One region of the Desulfosporosinus sp. FKA genome, then DNA from elsewhere that is predicted to be linked to it. Evidence: riboswitches for the same ligand, from Rfam matches in the RefSeq annotation. Region 1 holds a riboswitch; the other holds the start of a gene.
What was found. A riboswitch is a leader RNA that binds a small molecule or an ion and turns the genes downstream of it on or off. The one in region 1 is predicted to bind cobalamin.

Region 1 (4,842 bases):
TCCACAAATCCAAAACCTCTCATAGCATGAATAATATGCAGCTTCATAGCAGTTTTAGCTCCCTCAGCATCTCGAGCTGCCAAAAATTCCATAATCATGCGATGATCATTTAGCGTATTGCGAACCATTTCTTCATTGGTATCTGACAAAGGAACTCCTTTGTTGATAGCTTGATAAAGAACAGGCATCAGTTGATTCATAAACTCATTATGGGTCGCTTTAGCAATGGCTTGATGAAAGGCCTGTTCTACTTCAGTTCGATCTTCTTTTTTAATGATCAGTTCTTCTTCTAACTTGCCATAATACAAAATTCGCTCAAGTTCTTTATCAGTTGCACGTTTTGCGGCATAATAAGCCGATTGCGGTTCAAAAATGAGCCGCATTTCGTAGAGATCTTGGATATCTGGTTTAAATGCAGAAAGCTCTTTTAAGCCATATGCCTTGTTCAAATCCAGGTTGTCTTTGACATAAGTTCCTTTACCACGCTGGATTTCCAAAACATTATGAGCAATTAAGATGCGAATAGCTTCTCGCAGTGTCGTACGACTCACTTGTAATTTTCCTGCAAGCTCATTCTCATTGGGAAGCTTATCACCTGCTGAAAATTTTTTGTCGATAGTAATCATTGCCAGGATGTCTTCCGCGACATCCTCCACTAAGCTTCTGCCTTCCCTAGCCATCATCTGCCTCCTTTTCAGAAAAATCCGGTCATCTGCCAAGAAACTTCATTCAGTTAACAACTGGACTACTTAAACTTAATAGTGATATCTACAATTTCAGGTGTATTTCCCAACCTAATTGGCGGGCCCCACGTTCCATATCCTGAGGAAACGATGAGTTGAAAGTTTCCTTTTTTAAGGTAGCCCCAATCGTCTTCAAAGATTCGGCGAGTAATTAAGCGAATCGGAAACAACTGTCCTGCATGAGTATGCCCTGATAGCTGTAGGTCAACCCCTTGCTGAACAGGTTCCTCCAATTGTAATGGTTGATGATCCATAACGATAATAGGCAGAGAGTGATTAACTCCCTGAAGCAAGGTCTGTAGAGATTTTCTCTGAACCCCATTATAACGAGCTCCGGATCGATCATCTCTGCCAACTAAATAGAAACTTCCATCGATTTCCTGACTGCTGTCCTTCAAAACTCTTACACCTGCTGCCTCCAAATATTTGACGGCTTCTTCAGCATTTCCTCCAATATACTCATGATTGCCCAACACGGCAAAGGCCCCGTACTGAGCTTTCAATTTTTCAAAGGCTTCCGTCATTTCCTGCTTATTAACCGCTTCAACATTCTCGTCAAATACGTCGCCCGCAAACAGTACAAGGTCAGGCTGCAATTGATTGATCATCCCAACCATCTTAGTAAGATAACTATTATGAATGATCGTACCGAGATGGATATCCGATACCATCACAACATGCAATTGTTTCAGCGAGCCCGCCTGTTTGGCTATTGTAATATCATAATGATTTATGCGCGGGTTTCGCGCATTCCAGGCCCCGTAGCCTACAATTCCCAGCACAAGAACGAAGATCGCCAATCCGAAAGCCGGATTTAGACCCTCCTTCAGAGGAATAAGATGAAAACTATAGTTTACTAAACGCATGAGATCGATGGCAGCAATGATTAATAAAAAGTAAAACATAAAGGCCATCCAATAGGCCCCAATGAGATTTAACCCTTCGTAAAGCCCCTGCGGCAGATATTTTTGCAAAAAGCGGGCAATTAAATAGGACAATGAAATCAGCCCAAAAACAAGCCAATAAACTTTTAGAGGAATAAAGGGGACATAGCTAAATAAAGCTTGCCAGCCACGCAGGCCGATATAATAATTAATTCCTCCATAGACAAGAAAGAAAACAACTCCTATTAGAATGAAAAACGGATTAATCATTTAAACACTTTCACCCCCGATTTTATAACTATAACACAAGGTTTACATTTAATGAACTTGCTGTACAAAATCACTTCATTCATGTTATTATTAGAATTAACTAAATAGTTAGGAATAAGTGATCCCTTCCTGAGGGAAAAGGATTGAAAAGGAAAGTCAGTTAAAGGCTGACGCGGTGCCCGCCACTGTAAAAGGGAATCAATTCACACAATGTCACTGGGACAAACCTGGGAAGACGTGAGTTGATAATGATCTTGAGCCAGGAGACCTGCTTATTCTTAAGCCAAACTACCTACGGGAATGTTAGGGGGTATATATTTGTATTATCTTTAAGCCCTTCTCTTAGGAGACGGGCTTTTCGTTTTGTCTGACGCGGTTGAACAATGCAATGAATTACTTATTAGGAGAGAGAGACTATGAATAACGCCGCCAAAGATATTTGGGATCGTCACCGCTGGCTTCCTTATGGAGTTTCTGTGACTGGTATACACTTGCTAGGTATAATCATGCTGCTATTAAATTTAAAACAATTTCCTCAGTTACTGGGATTTGCTTTTCTCGCCTATACCTTAGGCCTGCGTCATGCCTTTGATGCGGACCATATTGCGGCCATAGACAATACAGTTCGCAAAATGATTCAACAAGAACAAGACCCTATGGGGGTCGGCTTTTTCTTCTCGATTGGTCATTCAACCGTTGTCTGTATCATGTCCATCATTACTGCTGTTTCTATGCATTGGGCACAACAAAACATCCCCCAAATACAAAATTTCGCCAGTATAATAGGAACCGCAGTTGCCGGAGGATTTCTTTTGCTTATAGGACTGTTTAATCTTTACATTTGGTTTGATATCTTTGGCTTTTTCAAGAGAATGCGTCAAGGTGAATTTGACGAAGAAAACCTTGACGAACTTTTATTGAATCGAGGATTCGTAAGCCGTTTTTTTAAACCCCTCTATCGATTTATAAATAAAAGCTGGCATGTTTATCCTTTAGGCTTTCTCTTCGGGCTTAGTTTTGATACAGCTTCGGAAGTTGCTTTACTGGCCATTTCTGCTACACTCGGTACTAAAGGCATGCCCATGACAGCAATTCTTTCTCTGCCTGTTATATTTGCTGCAGGCATGAGTTTGATGGATACAGCAGACGGGGTTTTTATGACGACAGCATATCATTGGGCTTTTTCTACCCCTCTGCGCAAAATTTATTATAATCTTTCGGTTACAGGTTTATCGGTTATTGCCGCCCTCGTCATTGGTATTATTGAACTTGCTCAGATACTCTCAACCAAGCTGGGTTATCATAGCAGTTTTTGGGTCTGGATCCAAAGTCTCAACTTTGGTTCTATCGGTTACATACTTGTCGGTCTTTTTGTTATTACTTGGGCAGTTTCCTATATCATATGGAAAGTTATGGATTTAGAAAATTGCCTGAATTAATTCCCCTTCGCGCTATTGCTATTGATCACTAACGGAGGTTAACAAACATGATCATTCTTTTGGGGGAATCTGCAGCAGCACGTGAATTAAATACACAGCTAACCGCTAGAAAAATTGATGTTATTCAGAGACAATACTGGTCTGAAGAAACTCCCCTGCCATCTCATCCAGCATTAGTTATTGATGCAAGTCACCCTTCTGTGAGCAGTAAATTTACTGCTTTACGACGTCGGTGCGAGGAACTGAACATTCCTTTTATCCGCTTAGAGCGGCCGGAAACTAAAGTTCCCTCCAGCCCTTTAATTTTCCCTGTCTACCATTGGGAAGAAGCTCTAGTCCTGCTTGAGCAACGTATTAACACCTTGCGCAAGCTAAAAGACCGGACAATTACCGTCTTTATTACAACAGGAAGCCATCAGCTTCAATCAATTACCAGTAGTTCTTTTGCCCAATCAGTGCGTCTCGTGGCAAGAATTTTACCCGAAGGGCATTTAGTGCAAAAATGTCGGGAAGCCGGTTTACATCCCCGGGATATTGTGGCAATGCAAGGCCCATTTTCCAAAGAAATTAATAAAGCCCTTTTTAAGTTTTATGGCGCAGATATTGTTCTAACACGCGACAGTGGTCTCGCCGGAGGGACAGACACAAAGATTTCGGCAGCTTTAGAGCTTGGTTTGGATATAGTTCTGGTCAGAAAAGCAAAAACCAATAATGGTTTAACCGTAAACAGCCCTCAAGAATTACTTAATTGGCTGGATCAAAAATTTTCCAATCACGCACTCACTTGAAAGCCCTGCTTCTCTGAGCCTTAGCGAAAGCGAACCGTTGCTTGACAGAATAACAAAATCGGTCTGCCAATGATTATCCATCAGCAGGCCGATTTGTAATGTGATGCTTCTTTTTTGACAAACCAAATACTAGCGGCTTTCCAAATCTTGTTTTTTGCTTTGGAATTCAGCGGAATCAATCTCTCCTCGTGCATAACGTTCACGCAGTATATCCAGGGCGCTATTATGGGTGCTAAATCCCTGAGACTGAACTCTTGACTTACTGCGGCGGAAGAAATAGACAGCGAGTAAAATAATGGCGATTCCAAATATCAAAGGCATAAAAAAGCCCATCATCCCCATTCCGTAGCCGCTGTAACCTCCGTAACCATAGCCATTACCCCAGCCGCCCATCATGTGTCCCCAACCACTCATCATATAAATTCCTCCTTTAAATTTGAATACACCAAGAATATGACTATTTTACTAATACGAACTTCGAAATCCATCTTACTCCTGATTGGTCTTTTCAAGAGAAACAGTATGTTTGCGCCCGCTCAGCCCCGCTTTACGTTCAAAATACTCCTCTCGACTAATCTCACCACGTGCGTAGCGTTCATCTAGGATATCCAGAGGATTACAGGTATGAGCAGGATGCCCCCCAAACAACTCTCCGGAATGTGATTCTTTATAGATAAAATAAGCAATAATCAATAAAATTATTAAGCCAAACATCATA
Region 2 (4,842 bases), on a different contig from region 1:
AACGGACGGCCTAGAGATTCGTGTCTTCGTACGCATGCTTGCGGCTCAAGGAGAGGTTCATATTCGGGGTGGACAAGGTGTGGGCACAGTTACTAAAAAAGGTTTGGATCAACCTGCAGGTGAAAAGGCTATTAACTCGGTCCCCAGACGAATGATACGCGAAGCAGTACGGGAAGTTTTTCCTCAGGAAGAACTTGAAATCACCATTGAAGTTCCGGGTGGTGAAGAGACTGCTAAACGCACTTTAAACCCCCGTCTGGGTATTGTGGGCGGGATTTCAATTCTGGGAACGAGTGGAATCGTTCGTCCCATGTCCGAAGAAGCCTTCAAAACCTCAATTTTACCGGAGTTAGACCAGGCAGTGGCCTACGGGCATAAAGCAATTGTTTTAACTCCAGGACATTATGGATTTCGTGTGGCGACAGAAGGCTTTGATGTTCCCACAGAAGCCGTTATTCAAATGAGCAATTTTGTCGGTTACCTTTTGGAAGAAGCTGTTTACCGGGGTATTGAAGATGTCGTTTTATTGGGCCACATCGGCAAATTGATTAAAGTTTCGGGAGGTATCTTCCACACACATAATCGTGTGGCTGATGCGCGGACGGAAATTTTACTGGCTCATGCTGCCCTCTCCGGAATTAAGGCCGAAACCTTAAGAGCATTGGCAGAGTTCCCCACAACGGAGGGAGCTGCTATAGAACTCTTAAACCTTGGTCACCAAGCATTGCTTCATCATTTAGCTCATCTGGCCAGCGAACGGGCACAAGCTTTTACGTTTGGCCGTCTTCGAGTGGGAGCCATCATGACCTTACTTAATGGTCAGCCCGTAGGCTGGGATATGAATGCTCGAGAGATCGTTGAAAAACAGCATTGGAACGCTGGTAAGATTTAAGGGCTTGAGAGTAAATACGTTTATCCAGTTTTTAAGACCCCCACTTCTTGTAAGTGGGGGTTGGTCCTGATGTTCAGTTTGAGCTGAACGAGTTCACTTTGTTAAGAGAAGCCCTAAAATCGTGTGCTCGATTTTAGGGCTTCTTGATTATTATGGAATCTACGTAAGGATTTGTGTATATTAGGGCAGTGTATCAATATCATCTTGAATTGAAGTTTCAACAGTTGGCGACTCAGAAGAGAACGTAACATCTTCAGCTTCGGATTCGGATTCTGAGTCCACCTGAATATCTACCGCAGAAGAGCGGGCAATGTCAATGGAATTTAATTTTTTGGGTTTCAAGTCCTGCCAGAGGACTTGAAGATCTTCTTTAATTTTCTTTCCCTTATCGAGCAGGTTAGAGCCTGTTTCTTTTAAAGCCTCTGTTTGCTGAACTGTGCAGTCTTGAACTTGTTCGGCAAGATTTCCTGCTTTTGTTTGAATATCCTTACGTAATGCTTCCCCGCTCTTTGGTGAGACCATTAAACCGACAAAGGCGCCGGCCACTCCGCCAACAAGCGCCGCTATGGCGACGGAGCCGATACTCGCAGTTTTTTTACCTTCGGGCATATTATCATAAACTCCTTTCTTTGCACGTTATGCAAAATATCTTATTCTTTAAGAGTCAGTGAAGTGCTAAATAAATTATGGTATAATACAGCAAAAATGGATAATAAGGGTATACCCTTAACAAGAGAATTTTTTTTAACTGCTTAAATTGGCTTAAAACTAATTGCTAACATTGCCTAATTAAGAAATAAACTATAAAATAGATTTTAATCAATGAAAATGGAAAAAATCAGTTTAAATTATTTTGAAAAGAGGAATTTTGCTAATACTTATAGAATACTCAGATAATCAGATGACATGACATAATAAAACATCTATTTAATGAAACATCATTTAGGGTTTATAATTTTATAACAAGTACTTAAGGCTCCTCAGTCAACGAGGATTTAAAAGGGGAAGCCGGTGAAAATCCGGCGCGGTCCCGCCACTGTGAACAAGGAGTTCTCTTCCATTCCTTTAACCGTTTTGAATAAAGGAAGAGGATGATGATTTGAAGTCAGAAAACCTTCCTTAAGTAATTCACGGTCCTACGAGCGATAGGAGATGTGTGTGTTTATTAAGGATAAACCATACGAGCCGCTCAGGCTCTTTTTTAATTGTCCCAAAGTTCCAAGGCAGGTTTTGGCCAAACGTTAGTCAACCATGGAAGAAGGGTAATCAATGTTAAAGGTAATTGGAATCGGGCCCGGAAGAACAGAATGGCTGCCGCCGGCCGTTAGAGATTTGGCTATGAACTGTGACGTTTTAATTGGAGGATCTAGAGCTCTCAAGCTTTTTCCTGATTTTTTGGGTGATCAACACTGTTTAATAGGAGACCTTAAGGCCAGCCTTGAGGTCATTAGAACGGCCTTATTGGCTAAGAAAGATATCGGCGTTCTTGTCTCGGGTGATCCAGGTTTTTTCAGCCTTTTGCCCAGATTAAAAAAAGAATTTCCCGGGGAGCAAATCGATGTTTACCCCGGTATCAGTTCTCTTCAATTTGCCTTTGCCCGGGCAGGACTCCCTTGGCAAGAGGCTGATTTTGTAAGTGTCCACGGACGAGATCTATCAGTACTTCCTACTCAAATAAGGCGTCTGACGGGAGTATTAACCGGAGGGTCGAACACTCCGCAAAGAGTCGCCCAATTTTATCTTGATCTTGGACAAAATCCAAATATTTCAGTAGGGAATGCATTGGCTTACCCCGAAGAGCTATGGCAAACTATGGATGCCAATCATTTGGCTCAAGAAGCTGCCCCCTTGAAGAATGCAATTCTTATTTTGCATCCGGAGCTGACTTCGCTGATCGACGATCAGGCAAAGAATTCAGCGAATAACGTACGCGGAGGACGAATAGGGATACCGGATCAGGAATTTTTGCGGGGAAACGTTCCTATGACCAAGTCAGAGATTCGAGTTCAAGTACTCGCTAAAGCTCAAATTACCAGATCTGACAGTATTGTTGATATTGGGGCGGGTACTGGGAGTATTAGTATTGAAGCTGCCGGCTTAGTTCCGGAGGGAGTTGTCTATGCTATTGAACATAATCCCGAAGCTCAAGCCTTGATTCTTGCTAATCAGGAGAAGTTTGGTGTTTCTAATCTTCGTTTGATTCCCGGAAGCGCACCCGATGTTTTTCCGGAACTTCCGCCGGTTAATGTCTGTATCATTGGAGGAAGTAAAGGGCGGCTGGAGGATATTTTATTAAACGTTCCGCTCCTTGAAGGGGGAAGGGTCGTCATTACAGCCGTCACCCTTGAAACCATGTCTCAGGGAGTAAAATTACTTTCAGAACTGGACTATCAGGATATTGATATTGTTTCTCTTCAAGCTGTCCGCTGGCAGCCTGTTCATCATCTGCATATGGCCCAAGCCTTAAATCCTGTCTTTATATTATCTGCACGAAAAGGGGTAAGATCATGACAACAACATGGGGTAAATTTTATGGAGTCGGAGTCGGGCCAGGTGATCCTCGCCTCTTAACTCTGCAAGCTGTTGAAGTCCTGCAAACAGTAGATTTGGTGGCTATTCCCAAATCGAAAATGGAGAGAGAAAGTGTTGCTTGGGACATTGCTAAAGTCCACTGTCCTGCTAATGCTCGTTTGCTGGAATTGGAAATGCCCATGACGGCTGATCAGGAAGTTTTAGCCAAGGCCTGGCGGGACGGAGCAGAAATGCTCTTACAGGAGCTGAAGCAGGGCAAATCAATCGCCTTTATTACGTTAGGCGATCCCTCCTTATATAGTACTTACAGTTATCTGCTGAACCTTCTCCAAGAGCAATTACCGTCCGAATTAATTACGACTGTTCCTGGTATTACAGCCATGGCAGCCGCGGCCGCGAAAATCAATTTGCCGCTTGCTACGGGAGATGAGCCCTTAGTGGTCCTGCCGAGTACGGAAGACGTTGGCCAATATCTTGATTTTCCCAATTTGGTATTGATGAAAGTTTCGCGCAGGCTTCCGGAAATTCTCAACCTTCTCCAAGAGCGAGATCGAAAAGCTGTTTTACTCACACGTTTAGGTCAGTCCGGGGAGCAAATCTGCTGGGAACCGAAACCGGAAGATTTCCAATCCACTAAGATCGATTACCTTAGTCTGCTCCTGGTGAAAAAGAATTTATTAGGGAGGGAAAACGGTGAGCGAAAATAAACCAAAGGGAGAAGTTATCTTTGTGGGTGCGGGTCCGGGAGATCCGGAACTGATCACCCTCAAAGGGTCCCGGGCTTTGGAGAGAGCAGATCGGGTCATTTACGCCGGCTCTTTAGTCAACCCGGATTTGCTTAAGCTCTGCCGGCCGGGAACGCCTTGCCACGACAGTGCCTCCTTGACTCTTGAAGAGGTGGCCGCATTAATGCTCGAAGGCACAAAAAAAGGAGAAACTATTGTACGTCTCCATACGGGAGACCCGAGCATGTACGGCGCAATCAAAGAACAATTCGATCGCTTAGACCAAGAAGAAATTTCTTATTCTGTGGTTCCGGGAGTCAGTTCAGTTTTTGCCGCTGCGGCGGCGGTCAAACGGGAGTTCACCCTGCCGGATATCAGTCAAACCTTGATTCTTACCCGTTTGGCCGGACGGACTCCCGTACCGGACCGGGAAGCCTTAACCCTTTTAGCGCAGCACCAATCCAGCATGGCGATTTTTCTAAGTGTACAAGATATGGGGTCTGTTGTTGAAGCCTTACTTGAGGGAGGGTACCCCGTTTCCACTCCCATCGCTGTGATTGCTAAAGCCAGCTGGCCGGATGAAGAAATAGTCGTTGGAACGTTGGAAACGATTGCCGATAAAGTAAATGCTGCCGGAATTCGCAAGCAAGCTCAAATTCTTGTGGGAGATTTTCTGGATCCGGCAGGAGGATA

Region 2: it holds a riboswitch for cobalamin, as region 1 does, so the genes downstream of both, cbiE (precorrin-6y C5,15-methyltransferase (decarboxylating) subunit CbiE) here and B5771_RS01085 (HoxN/HupN/NixA family nickel/cobalt transporter) in region 1, are expected to answer to the same signal.

The regions. Positions count from the first base shown of each region.
Region 1 covers NZ_NAHZ01000010.1:196-5,037, forward strand. The annotation lists gene B5771_RS01075 (FadR/GntR family transcriptional regulator) at 1-680, opposite strand, end outside; gene B5771_RS01080 (metallophosphoesterase) at 746-1,897, opposite strand; cobalamin riboswitch at 1,997-2,188, shown strand; gene B5771_RS01085 (HoxN/HupN/NixA family nickel/cobalt transporter) at 2,314-3,336, shown strand; gene B5771_RS01090 (precorrin-6A/cobalt-precorrin-6A reductase) at 3,384-4,124, shown strand; gene B5771_RS01095 (SHOCT domain-containing protein) at 4,254-4,541, opposite strand; gene B5771_RS01100 (SHOCT domain-containing protein) at 4,614-4,838, opposite strand.
Region 2 covers NZ_NAHZ01000022.1:52,348-57,189, forward strand. The annotation lists gene cbiD (cobalt-precorrin-5B (C(1))-methyltransferase CbiD) at 1-892, shown strand, start outside; gene B5771_RS06485 (YtxH domain-containing protein) at 1,073-1,501, opposite strand; cobalamin riboswitch at 1,849-2,029, shown strand; gene cbiE (precorrin-6y C5,15-methyltransferase (decarboxylating) subunit CbiE) at 2,162-3,403, shown strand; gene cobI (precorrin-2 C(20)-methyltransferase) at 3,400-4,131, shown strand; gene cobM (precorrin-4 C(11)-methyltransferase) at 4,118-4,842, shown strand, end outside.